DNA from 4 places in the Pseudarthrobacter sp. NIBRBAC000502770 genome. Region 2 is predicted to be linked to each of the others. Evidence: riboswitches for the same ligand, from Rfam matches in the RefSeq annotation. Region 2 holds a riboswitch; each other region holds the start of a gene.
What was found. A riboswitch is a leader RNA that binds a small molecule or an ion and turns the genes downstream of it on or off. The one in region 2 is predicted to bind S-adenosylmethionine.
Positions count from the first base shown of each region.

Region 1: linked by a shared signal. The riboswitch ahead of NIBR502770_RS04060 (bifunctional o-acetylhomoserine/o-acetylserine sulfhydrylase) and the one ahead of NIBR502770_RS16435 (DUF1737 domain-containing protein) in region 2 are both predicted to bind S-adenosylmethionine.
Region 3: linked by a shared signal. The riboswitch ahead of NIBR502770_RS20710 (cobalamin-independent methionine synthase II family protein) and the one ahead of NIBR502770_RS16435 (DUF1737 domain-containing protein) in region 2 are both predicted to bind S-adenosylmethionine.
Region 4: linked by a shared signal. The riboswitch ahead of NIBR502770_RS10295 (aminotransferase class V-fold PLP-dependent enzyme) and the one ahead of NIBR502770_RS16435 (DUF1737 domain-containing protein) in region 2 are both predicted to bind S-adenosylmethionine.

Region 1 covers NZ_CP041198.1:824,163-826,354, forward strand. The annotation lists gene NIBR502770_RS04055 (VOC family protein) at 120-758, opposite strand; SAM riboswitch class IV at 919-1,034, shown strand; gene NIBR502770_RS04060 (bifunctional o-acetylhomoserine/o-acetylserine sulfhydrylase) at 1,078-2,192, shown strand, end outside.
Region 2 covers NZ_CP041198.1:3,433,246-3,435,437, forward strand. The annotation lists gene opgC (OpgC domain-containing protein) at 1-839, opposite strand, end outside; SAM riboswitch class IV at 1,006-1,121, shown strand; gene NIBR502770_RS16435 (DUF1737 domain-containing protein) at 1,135-1,410, shown strand; gene NIBR502770_RS16440 (rhodanese-like domain-containing protein) at 1,407-1,817, shown strand; gene NIBR502770_RS16445 (O-succinylhomoserine sulfhydrylase) at 1,818-2,192, shown strand, end outside.
Region 3 covers NZ_CP041198.1:4,343,510-4,345,701, forward strand. The annotation lists gene NIBR502770_RS20710 (cobalamin-independent methionine synthase II family protein) at 1-958, opposite strand, end outside; SAM riboswitch class I at 972-1,077, opposite strand; gene NIBR502770_RS20715 (M14 family zinc carboxypeptidase) at 1,306-2,192, shown strand, end outside.
Region 4 covers NZ_CP041198.1:2,150,322-2,152,513, forward strand. The annotation lists gene rsgA (ribosome small subunit-dependent GTPase A) at 1-54, shown strand, start outside; gene hisN (histidinol-phosphatase) at 99-911, shown strand; SAM riboswitch class IV at 1,064-1,177, shown strand; gene NIBR502770_RS10295 (aminotransferase class V-fold PLP-dependent enzyme) at 1,214-2,192, shown strand, end outside.

The DNA.
Region 1 (2,192 bases), 1.8 Mb from region 2:
TTAAATGGATTCGGCCGCCATTGGGTGGTGACGCCGTTGTCACCACCCAATGGCGGCCGAAGTTTGCCCGGGCACAACCCGGGGACCTCCCCGGAGTGGTCCGGGAGGAATGGGAAGGGTCAGATGGTGACGGCTCCGTTGGCGGTCTCAAAGGTGACCGAGAGGATGCCCGGCGTACCGTGCGGGGCCACCCATTCCACCGCAACGTCCTCGAGCGGCTTCTCCACGGGCTCACCGAGCCACTCGGTGACGCGCGAGGCGGAACCGGCGATGGTCAGGCAGCTCATCTTGAGGTTGCTCTCGTAAGCGTGGGACGGGTGGAGGGAGGGGTCGCCCTCCCACTTGAGCATGTACGGCACCTGGGGATCGGCGATGAGGCCCAGGATGCCAATTTGCTTCCAGACCAGCTCGCGGCCGTCCGGGAACTTGCGGTTGCCGTTCACGGCAGCGCGGCCCAGGCGTTCCTCGAAGGGGGCGAGGTCGTCCACTTCGACGCACCAGCCCATCCAGCCGCCACCGGCAGCGGAGCGGGCACGCACTGCCTGCCCGAACGGTGCCTTGTCCGACGCCGGGTGGTCAAGGACCTCGACGACTTCGAGGTACTTGTGGCCCGCCAGGGGGATGATCATATTCCGGGTTCCGAAGCGGGGGTGTACGCCACCCTTCACTGCCTCAACGCCGAGGGCAGTTGCAATACGTTCGGTAGTGGCCGCGAGGCCATCGTGTTCACAGGCGTAAGAGACGTGATCCATGCGCATGCGAACATCTTGGCACTTTGTGATCGGGCTCTCAGCTAAGGGTACCCTTACTGGCATTTTGGGTGGCCGCCGTCCCTGTCCAAATGCCCCTGGGCCTGCGCCAAGACCATGTTCGTCACAATGCTGTCCGGGCCGGATTGAAGTTCCTAGACTGGGCCCAGGTCATGAGTGCCAGCGCCAAGCCCCGGCTCGCTGGCCGGCAACCCTCCATCCGCGGTGGGGTGCCCCGGGTGAGGACCAGGCTGTCCGGCAATGGCCGGAGAGCAAGCGCGGCCCGTGGTGCTCCCAGCATGCCGGGCCCATGTCATAGGAGACTGAGATGTCCAACGGATGGTCCTTCGAAACCCGCCAGATCCATGCCGGCCAGGAGCCTGACAGCGCCACCGGAGCCCGCGCCCTTCCCATCTACCAGACCACGTCCTTCGTGTTCCCCAGTGCCGAGAGCGCGGCCAACCGCTTCGCCCTGGCCGAACTTGCACCCATCTACACCCGCATCGGCAATCCCACCCAGGACGCCGTCGAGCAACGGATCGCAAGCCTTGAAGGCGGCCTGGCGGCATTGCTGCTGAGCTCCGGCCAGGCCGCGGAGACGTTCGCAGTGCTGAACATCGCCGAGGCAGGCGACCATATAGTGGCCAGCCCCAGTCTTTACGGCGGAACCTACAACCTGTTCGCCCACACGTTGAAGAAGTTCGGCATCTCGGTGACCTTCGTGGCTGATCCTGACAACCTGGACCAGTGGCGCGACGCCGTGCAGCCCAATACCAAGCTCTTCTTCGGTGAAGTGGTGTCCAACCCGCGCCAGGACGTCCTTGATATTGAGGGCATCTCCGAAGTGGCGCACCAGGCCGGCGTGCCCCTGATCGTGGACAACACCCTTTCAACCCCCTACCTGATCCGCCCATTGGAGTGGGGCGCGGACATCGTCATCCACTCGGCCACCAAATACCTGGGCGGCCATGGCTCGGCCATCGCCGGCGTCATCGTCGATTCCGGCAGGTTCGATTTCGGCAAGGACCCGGAACGGTACCCCGGCTTCAACACCCCGGACCCCACCTATAACGGCCTGGTCTACGCACGCGACCTCGGCGAAGGCGGCGCGCTCGGCGCCAACCTCTCCTACATCCTCAAGGCCCGGGTGCAGTTGCTGCGCGACCTTGGCTCCGCGGTCTCGCCCTTCAACGCGTTCCTGATTTCCCAAGGCCTGGAGACCTTGAGCCTGCGGGTGGAGCGCCACGTTGCGAACGCCACGGAGGTTGCGCGCTGGCTGGAGGCAAGGGACGACGTCGAATCCGTCGCCTACGCGGGGCTGCCGTCCAGCCCCTGGTACGAGCGTGGCCGCAAGTACGGGCCAAAGGGAACGGGCGCCGTGGTCGCCTTCAACCTGGCCGGCGGCGCGGAAGCCGGCAAGCGCTTCGTCGACGCACTCGAGCT
Region 2 (2,192 bases):
TCGTTGCCGGAGGCCGTCAGCATGTCTTCGAGTTCGCCGGCGTGCGGCAGGGAGTTGACGGCGGCCGCGCCGGCAGTGTCGTCATGGTAGGCGGCCAACCCCACCCAGTCCACCGCGTCGTCGCCCGGGTAATACGGGGCATAGGCGCTGTCGCTCCCGTTCCAGGTTCCGTCCCCATTTGTATCCAGGAGGGAAAACCCGTCGCTTCCCGGCTGTGGCGCATTCCTGTTCCGGTCGAAGGGGTAGTCCTTCCCCAGGTAGGGCGCCCACACCATGGTGGCCCGGCCGCCGTCGTCCTTCCTGAAGGCTGCCGACACCGCTTGGAAAGCCTGCCGGTACGCAGCCGGCTGCTGGCCCCAGGCCACCCAGCTGGCGTTCATGTCGGGGGCAAAGCGGACCAGCAGTTGGCCCTTGAATCCCGCGGTCAGGTCGCGCACCTGCGCTGCGAACGCTTCCGCCTCCGCGGCGCCGAGCTGGTCCAGCGGCACGGACGGCTTGACCGTGAGCATGGCGTGGGCGCCCTTCGCTGCGGTCTGCTGCAGGAAGCCCCCGATGTCATTCCGCTCGGATTCGCGGTACGGCATGGTGATGTCATGGCCGTAGAGCGCCGGGGTTGCGCCCAGCCGGTCGCTGAAGCCCGCGGCGGTATCCTCACCCCATTCGAGGACCGCCCCCAGCCAGGGTTTGCCCCTGTCCGGCGCGGGGCCGGCCGCCTGCGCCGGGGCTGCCGGGGCCACCACTGCCAGGAGGGCGATGAGAACCGCGGCCAGGAAGGACGCGGCGGAACGCGGACGGTTACGCCGGATGGCGGCGCGGTGGTGCGATACGTGTGCCCGCATGCTGACAAGGACCCCCGGTACTCATTGCTCTGGATACGGGGCGGCGCCCCCGGTATGAACCTTATCGGTCCGCAGCAGGCTACGTGCCGCATGGCGGGCAGCTCAATGACGGAACATGACGACGTCGGCGATGCGGCTTGGCGCGGCAGGTGTTACGTTTTTGGGGAGTAATGAGTACCGGCGCCAAGCCCTGACTTGCCGGTCGGCAACCCTCCCTTTCGCGGCGGGGTGCCTCAGGTGAATACTCGGCATATCGACCGATTCGAGCTGCAAGCGTGAGAGAAGGAGATCCGTCGTGTCCGACGCACCCGCCCTTGACGAAAGACTGTCCTACCGCCTGATAACCGGCGCGGACACCCGTGAATTCTGCGAGCGGATCTCCGCCGCACTCGCCGACGGCTACGTGCTGCACGGCAGCCCGGCAGCTACTTTCAACGGCACCAGCGTCATCGTGGCGCAGGCAATCGTCCTTCCGGCCGCCATCGCCTCAGCCGATGCCGCCGTCGCCACAGCGGTGGACCAGCTCGACGCCGGCCTTGAAGGCGATTTCGACGGCGAGGGCCACGCATGAGCTACGCCGGAGACCTGACGCCCCAGGAAGCATGGGCCAAGCTGGAGCAGGGCGCCATCCTGGTGGACGTCCGCACCGAGGGCGAATGGGCCCACATCGGCATCCCGGACACCAAGGCCACGGACAACGATCCCCTGTTCATCCAGTGGACCTTCCCCGGCGGCATCCCCAATCCCGACTTCGTCAAGGACCTCCAGGCGCAGGCGCCGGAGGATCCCCAGGCGGAACTGCTCTTCCTCTGCCGCTCCGGCCAGCGGTCCATCGCGGCTGCAACTGCCGCCACCCAGGCCGGTTTTACCGCCTACAACGTGCTGGAGGGCTTCGAAGGCGAGCCGGACCGCTACGGCGAACGCACCGTCAACGGCTGGAAGAACCGCGGCCTCCCCACCAACCTCGGAAAGAACTAAGTGACCTTCAACCCAGACGCCCCCGGCTGGAACCCCGATACGCAGGCAGTCCGCGGCGGCCTGGACCGCTCCAACTTCCAGGAAACGTCCGAGGCCATCTTCCTGAACTCCGGCTTCGTCTACGAATCCGCTGCGGCAGCTGAACGCGCGTTCACCGGCGAGGACGAGCGCTTTGTCTACTCCCGCTACGGCAACCCGTCCGTTGCCACCTTCCAGGAACGGCTCAGGCTGCTGGAAGGCACCGAAGCCTGCTTTGCGACGGCGTCGGGCATGTCTGCCGTGTTCACCGCGCTGGGTGCCCTGCTGGCTGCCGGCGACCGCGTGGTGGCTGCCCGTTCGCTGTTCGGTTCGTGCTTTGTGATCCTGAACGAGATC
Region 3 (2,192 bases), 910 kb from region 2:
CACGCCATTCGTGTTCGTGGCGGACGTTGGCTGCCTCGAAGGAGTATGCGCCCGCGTTGACCTGCAGCACCGAGCCGATGATGTCGGCGAAAGGGATGTCCGTGGTGTGCGGGCCGTGCCAGGAACCCCAGCAGACATGCAGCCGGATCTGTTCCTGGGGCAGGTCCCGGAGGGCCCAGTTGGTGGCCTCGACGCGCAGCTGGATGAACTTCAGGTAGTCCTCCAGGCTGGGCTCGGGATTGATCTGGTCCCAGCTCTCGGCCAGGGACGGATCGTCGAGCTGCACGGTGAGGCCGGCGTCGACGATGGCCTTGTATTCCTCCCGCATGGCATCGGCACAGGCGTAGACAAGTTCCTCATCGGACTTGTAGTACTCGTTGGCCACGCGGGCGCACGAGCCGGGAGAGAGGGATGCCACGAAGCCGTCCGACAACCCGGCGGCGGCGAGGCCGGTCTTCAGGTTCTTGATGTCCGATGCCACCAGGTCCTGGCCCGTGTAGGTCAGGGGTCCGGCGATCTTGGGCTGGGTCACGCTCTTGCGGTGGGACAGGATGCCCGAGGACGGGTCGTTGTAGGCCTCGTTGAACGCCTGCCGGTCGCGCCTGTCGGGGAAGGAGGTCAGGACAATGTTGCCGGGGGAGGAGCGGTGCACCTGGGCATCGGCCCAGCGGTCCACATTGGTTGGCTCCAGGCCGCCCAGCCGTGCGAAGGAGTAGTTCCACCAGGCGCCATAGTCCACGGAGTTGGCCATCGTGTGCCCGTATTCGCCGTCGTTGGGAATGTCGATCCCGAGGTCCTTCTGGCGCCGGACCACGTCCACCACGGAGGTTTCCAGGAGGTCCAGGAATTCAGGGGTGACGCCGTCGGTTTCCTTGGCGGCATTGGCCGCGATGAGTTCCGGGGTGCGGGGCAACGATCCGGCGTGGGTGACGCGGATGTGGTCGGTGTTCAGGGGCATGCTGGAATCTTCCTTTCCATCGGTCCTGGCAGTAGCACCTTCGGTCCGGCAGGAATCCTGCTGGACCGTGGTTGCTGCGGCGTCATCGAGCCAGGTCTCTCGGCCGCTCCGGATGGTTCACTCTCACTAAATCGAGAGACCCACCTTGGGGCAAGTCCGTGCCGCTTTATGTCGCGGCCCGCTGCCCGGCTGCTTCCCTGCCCTTGCCCGGCGGGCAGCAGCATACTTACAGACTTTGTCCAGCTTGTTGACAGGTTTCGTTAAGCTTGGTTGGCTGAGGTCACATGCCACCGCCGCAACGGAGCTGGCCGGTGGCGCCCCGATGCACTCGAAAGAGGTAACGCACTGTGAAGAAATCCCTGGCAAATTTCAGGACCCTCGCCGCCTCCGGAGCCCTGGCGCTGGCCGTCGTCGCGGGTCCCGCCCCGCTGGCACACGCTGTGGGCGAAGGCCCCAATTACGACGGCAACGGCCAGATCACCACCTCCAAGCTCGCCACGTACGAACAGATGGTCTCGTTCCTGAAGGACCAGGACGCCCGCCAGCCGGCAATGGAGCTGGAGGTCATCGGGCAAACGGTCAAGGGGCGCGACATCCACCTGGTCAAGTACATTTCGGACCCCGCCAAGCCCACCATTCTGTACCTGACCCAGCAGCACGGCAACGAGCAGCTCACCACCGAGGGCGCCATGGAGTTCATCAAGCACCTGGGGGCCGGTAAATCCGCTGACATCCTCAAAGGCGTGAACATTCTGGTGGTGCCCATGCTCAATGCGGACGGGGCCATGGGGGACGTGAACTTCTCCCTGGAAAACTACCTTGCCAAGGGGGACCGCAACCTCACCCGCTACAACGCCGAGGGCGTGGACCTGAACCGCGACCATGTGGCCAAGGTCCAGCCGGAGACCCAGGCGCTGCACAACAACGTCATGCGCAAGTACCGGATCGACTACATGATCGACCTGCACCACCAGGGCACCCGGGCCGAGCGTGACGGCAAGCTGGTATCCGGCTCCATCCTGTACCCCACCACCCCCAACGCCGACCCCGCCGTCGTCGAAAAATCAAAGCAGCTTGGCGCCGTGGTCTTCAACAACGTCGACTCCACCGGCTGGGGACACCTGGGCAAGTACCAGGGCGGCAGCGCCGAAACCATCAGCCGAAACGGCATCTCCGTGGAGTACGGCATCGCCACCCTGCTCTTCGAGATGCGCGGCATGTCGGACCACTACCT
Region 4 (2,192 bases), 1.3 Mb from region 2:
ACGGATCCGCGCATGGAAGCACAGGAAACCAAGGAGCTCGGCAGCGTCAACTGACGCGTTCTCCCGGCAGAAGCGTCCGCAGACGGTAGTTTGTAACCATGATCCAACCCGCTTCGAGCTACAACGATGACCTGCGCCTGGCCCATGTCCTGGCCGACTCCGTGGATGACCAGACCATGAGCCGCTTCAAGGCCCTGGACCTCCACGTTGAGACCAAGCCGGACCTGACGCCCGTCACCGACGCCGACAAGGCAGCCGAGGAAGCCATCCGCGGCCAGCTCTCCCGCTCCCGTCCCCGCGATGCCGTCCTGGGCGAGGAGTTCGGCAGCACCGGGCACGGTTCACGGCGCTGGATCATCGATCCCATTGACGGGACCAAGAACTTTGTCAGGGGCGTCCCGGTCTGGGCCACCCTGATCGCCCTGGTGGACGAAGGCGAACCCGTGGTGGGCGTGGTCAGCGCCCCGGCCCTCGGCAAGCGCTGGTGGGCGGCAAAGGGCATGGGCGCCTACATGGGCAGGTCCTTGGCAGCTGCCACCCGGCTGCGCGTCTCCAACGTGTCCAGCCTCTCCGACGCCTCCCTCTCCTACTCCAGCCTGAGCGGCTGGAAGGAACGCGGCAACCTCGACGATTTCCTCGGGCTGACCGAGGACGTCTGGCGGACCCGGGCATACGGCGATTTCTGGTCGTACTGCATGGTGGCAGAGGGCTCCGTGGACATCGCCTGCGAACCGGAACTCAACCTCTACGACATGGCTGCGCTGGTGCCGATCGTGGTCGAGGCCGGGGGCCGGTTCACCTCCCTCGAGGGCGAGGACGGACCGTTCGGCGGGAACGCGCTGGCCACCAACTCGATCCTGCACTCCGAGGTCCTGCACCGTCTCAACCCTTACCTGGACGATCTGCTGTAACTGCCACGGTTTGCCCGCTTGGGCGAATATTGCGACGCCGGACACCTTCAGAAGGAGGTGTCCGGCGTCGTTTATTCGATATTGCGTAATAAAGCCCTTAACAATTGGCCCGGCTTCCAGCCTGGCCGCCCCATGTCCTACGCTTTTATGCAGGTCACGAGTGCCAGCGCAAAACCCCGGTTTGCTGGCCGGCAACCCTCCATTCGCGGCGGGGTGCCCCGGGTGACGACCAGGCCGGTCCGGAGTGGATGCGGCAAGCGCGGATTCCGTACGCCGGAGTCCTGTACACAAGTGAGGTCTCTGTGACAACTGCCACCGTCTCCCCCAAACCCGTCACCGAATCCGCCGTTGCTGCCGAACGCCGTGCCGCCGCCGGCCGCCCGCTCGCTGCAGTCACCGGGGCCGAAATCCAAGCACCATTGATAACCGGCGGCCACGTGCGGTACGCCAACCTTGATTACGGGGCATCGGCCCCTGCACTCTCCGTGGTGTCCGCCTACCTCAACGAGATCCTGCCCTACTACGCCAGCGTCCACCGCGGGGCCGGGTACGCCTCCCAGATCAGCACCTCCGTGTACGAGAACGCACGCAGCATTGTCCGGGACTTCGTGGGCGGCCGGCAGGACGATTCGGTCATCTTCACCCGGAACACCACCGATTCGCTGAACCTCCTGGCGGGCTGCCTGCCCCGGACGGACGGACGGACCGCCGGTGACGTCCTCTACCTGGACATCGAGCACCACGCCAACCTCCTGCCGTGGCAGGGCGTCCCGCACCGCAGCATCGTTGCCGCGGACACCATCGCCGGCACCCTTGAGGCCGTCCGCGCCGAACTCGAACAGGGCGGCGTCAGCCTCCTGGCCGTCACCGGCGCCTCCAACGTCACCGGCGAGATCCTCCCCATCCGGGCCCTGGCCGCGCTGGCCCACCAGCACGGCGCCCGGATCGTGGTGGACGCGGCCCAGCTCGCGCCGCACCGCCGGGTGGACATCAGCGCGGACGACGTCGACTACCTCGCCTTTTCCGGCCACAAGCTGTACGCGCCGTTCGGCGCAGGTGTCCTGGTAGGCCGGCCTGACTGGCTGGATTCCGGCGTCCCGCACCTCGCCGGCGGCGGGGCCGTCAAGGAAGCACGGCTCGACGGCGTCAGCTGGGCCACCGGCCCGGCCCGCCACGAAGGAGGCTCACCGAACGTCCTCGGCGCCGCCACCCTGGCACGCGCCACGCAGGTCATCGCCGAACTCGACCAGGACAGGTGGCATGCGCACGAGTCCGCGATCC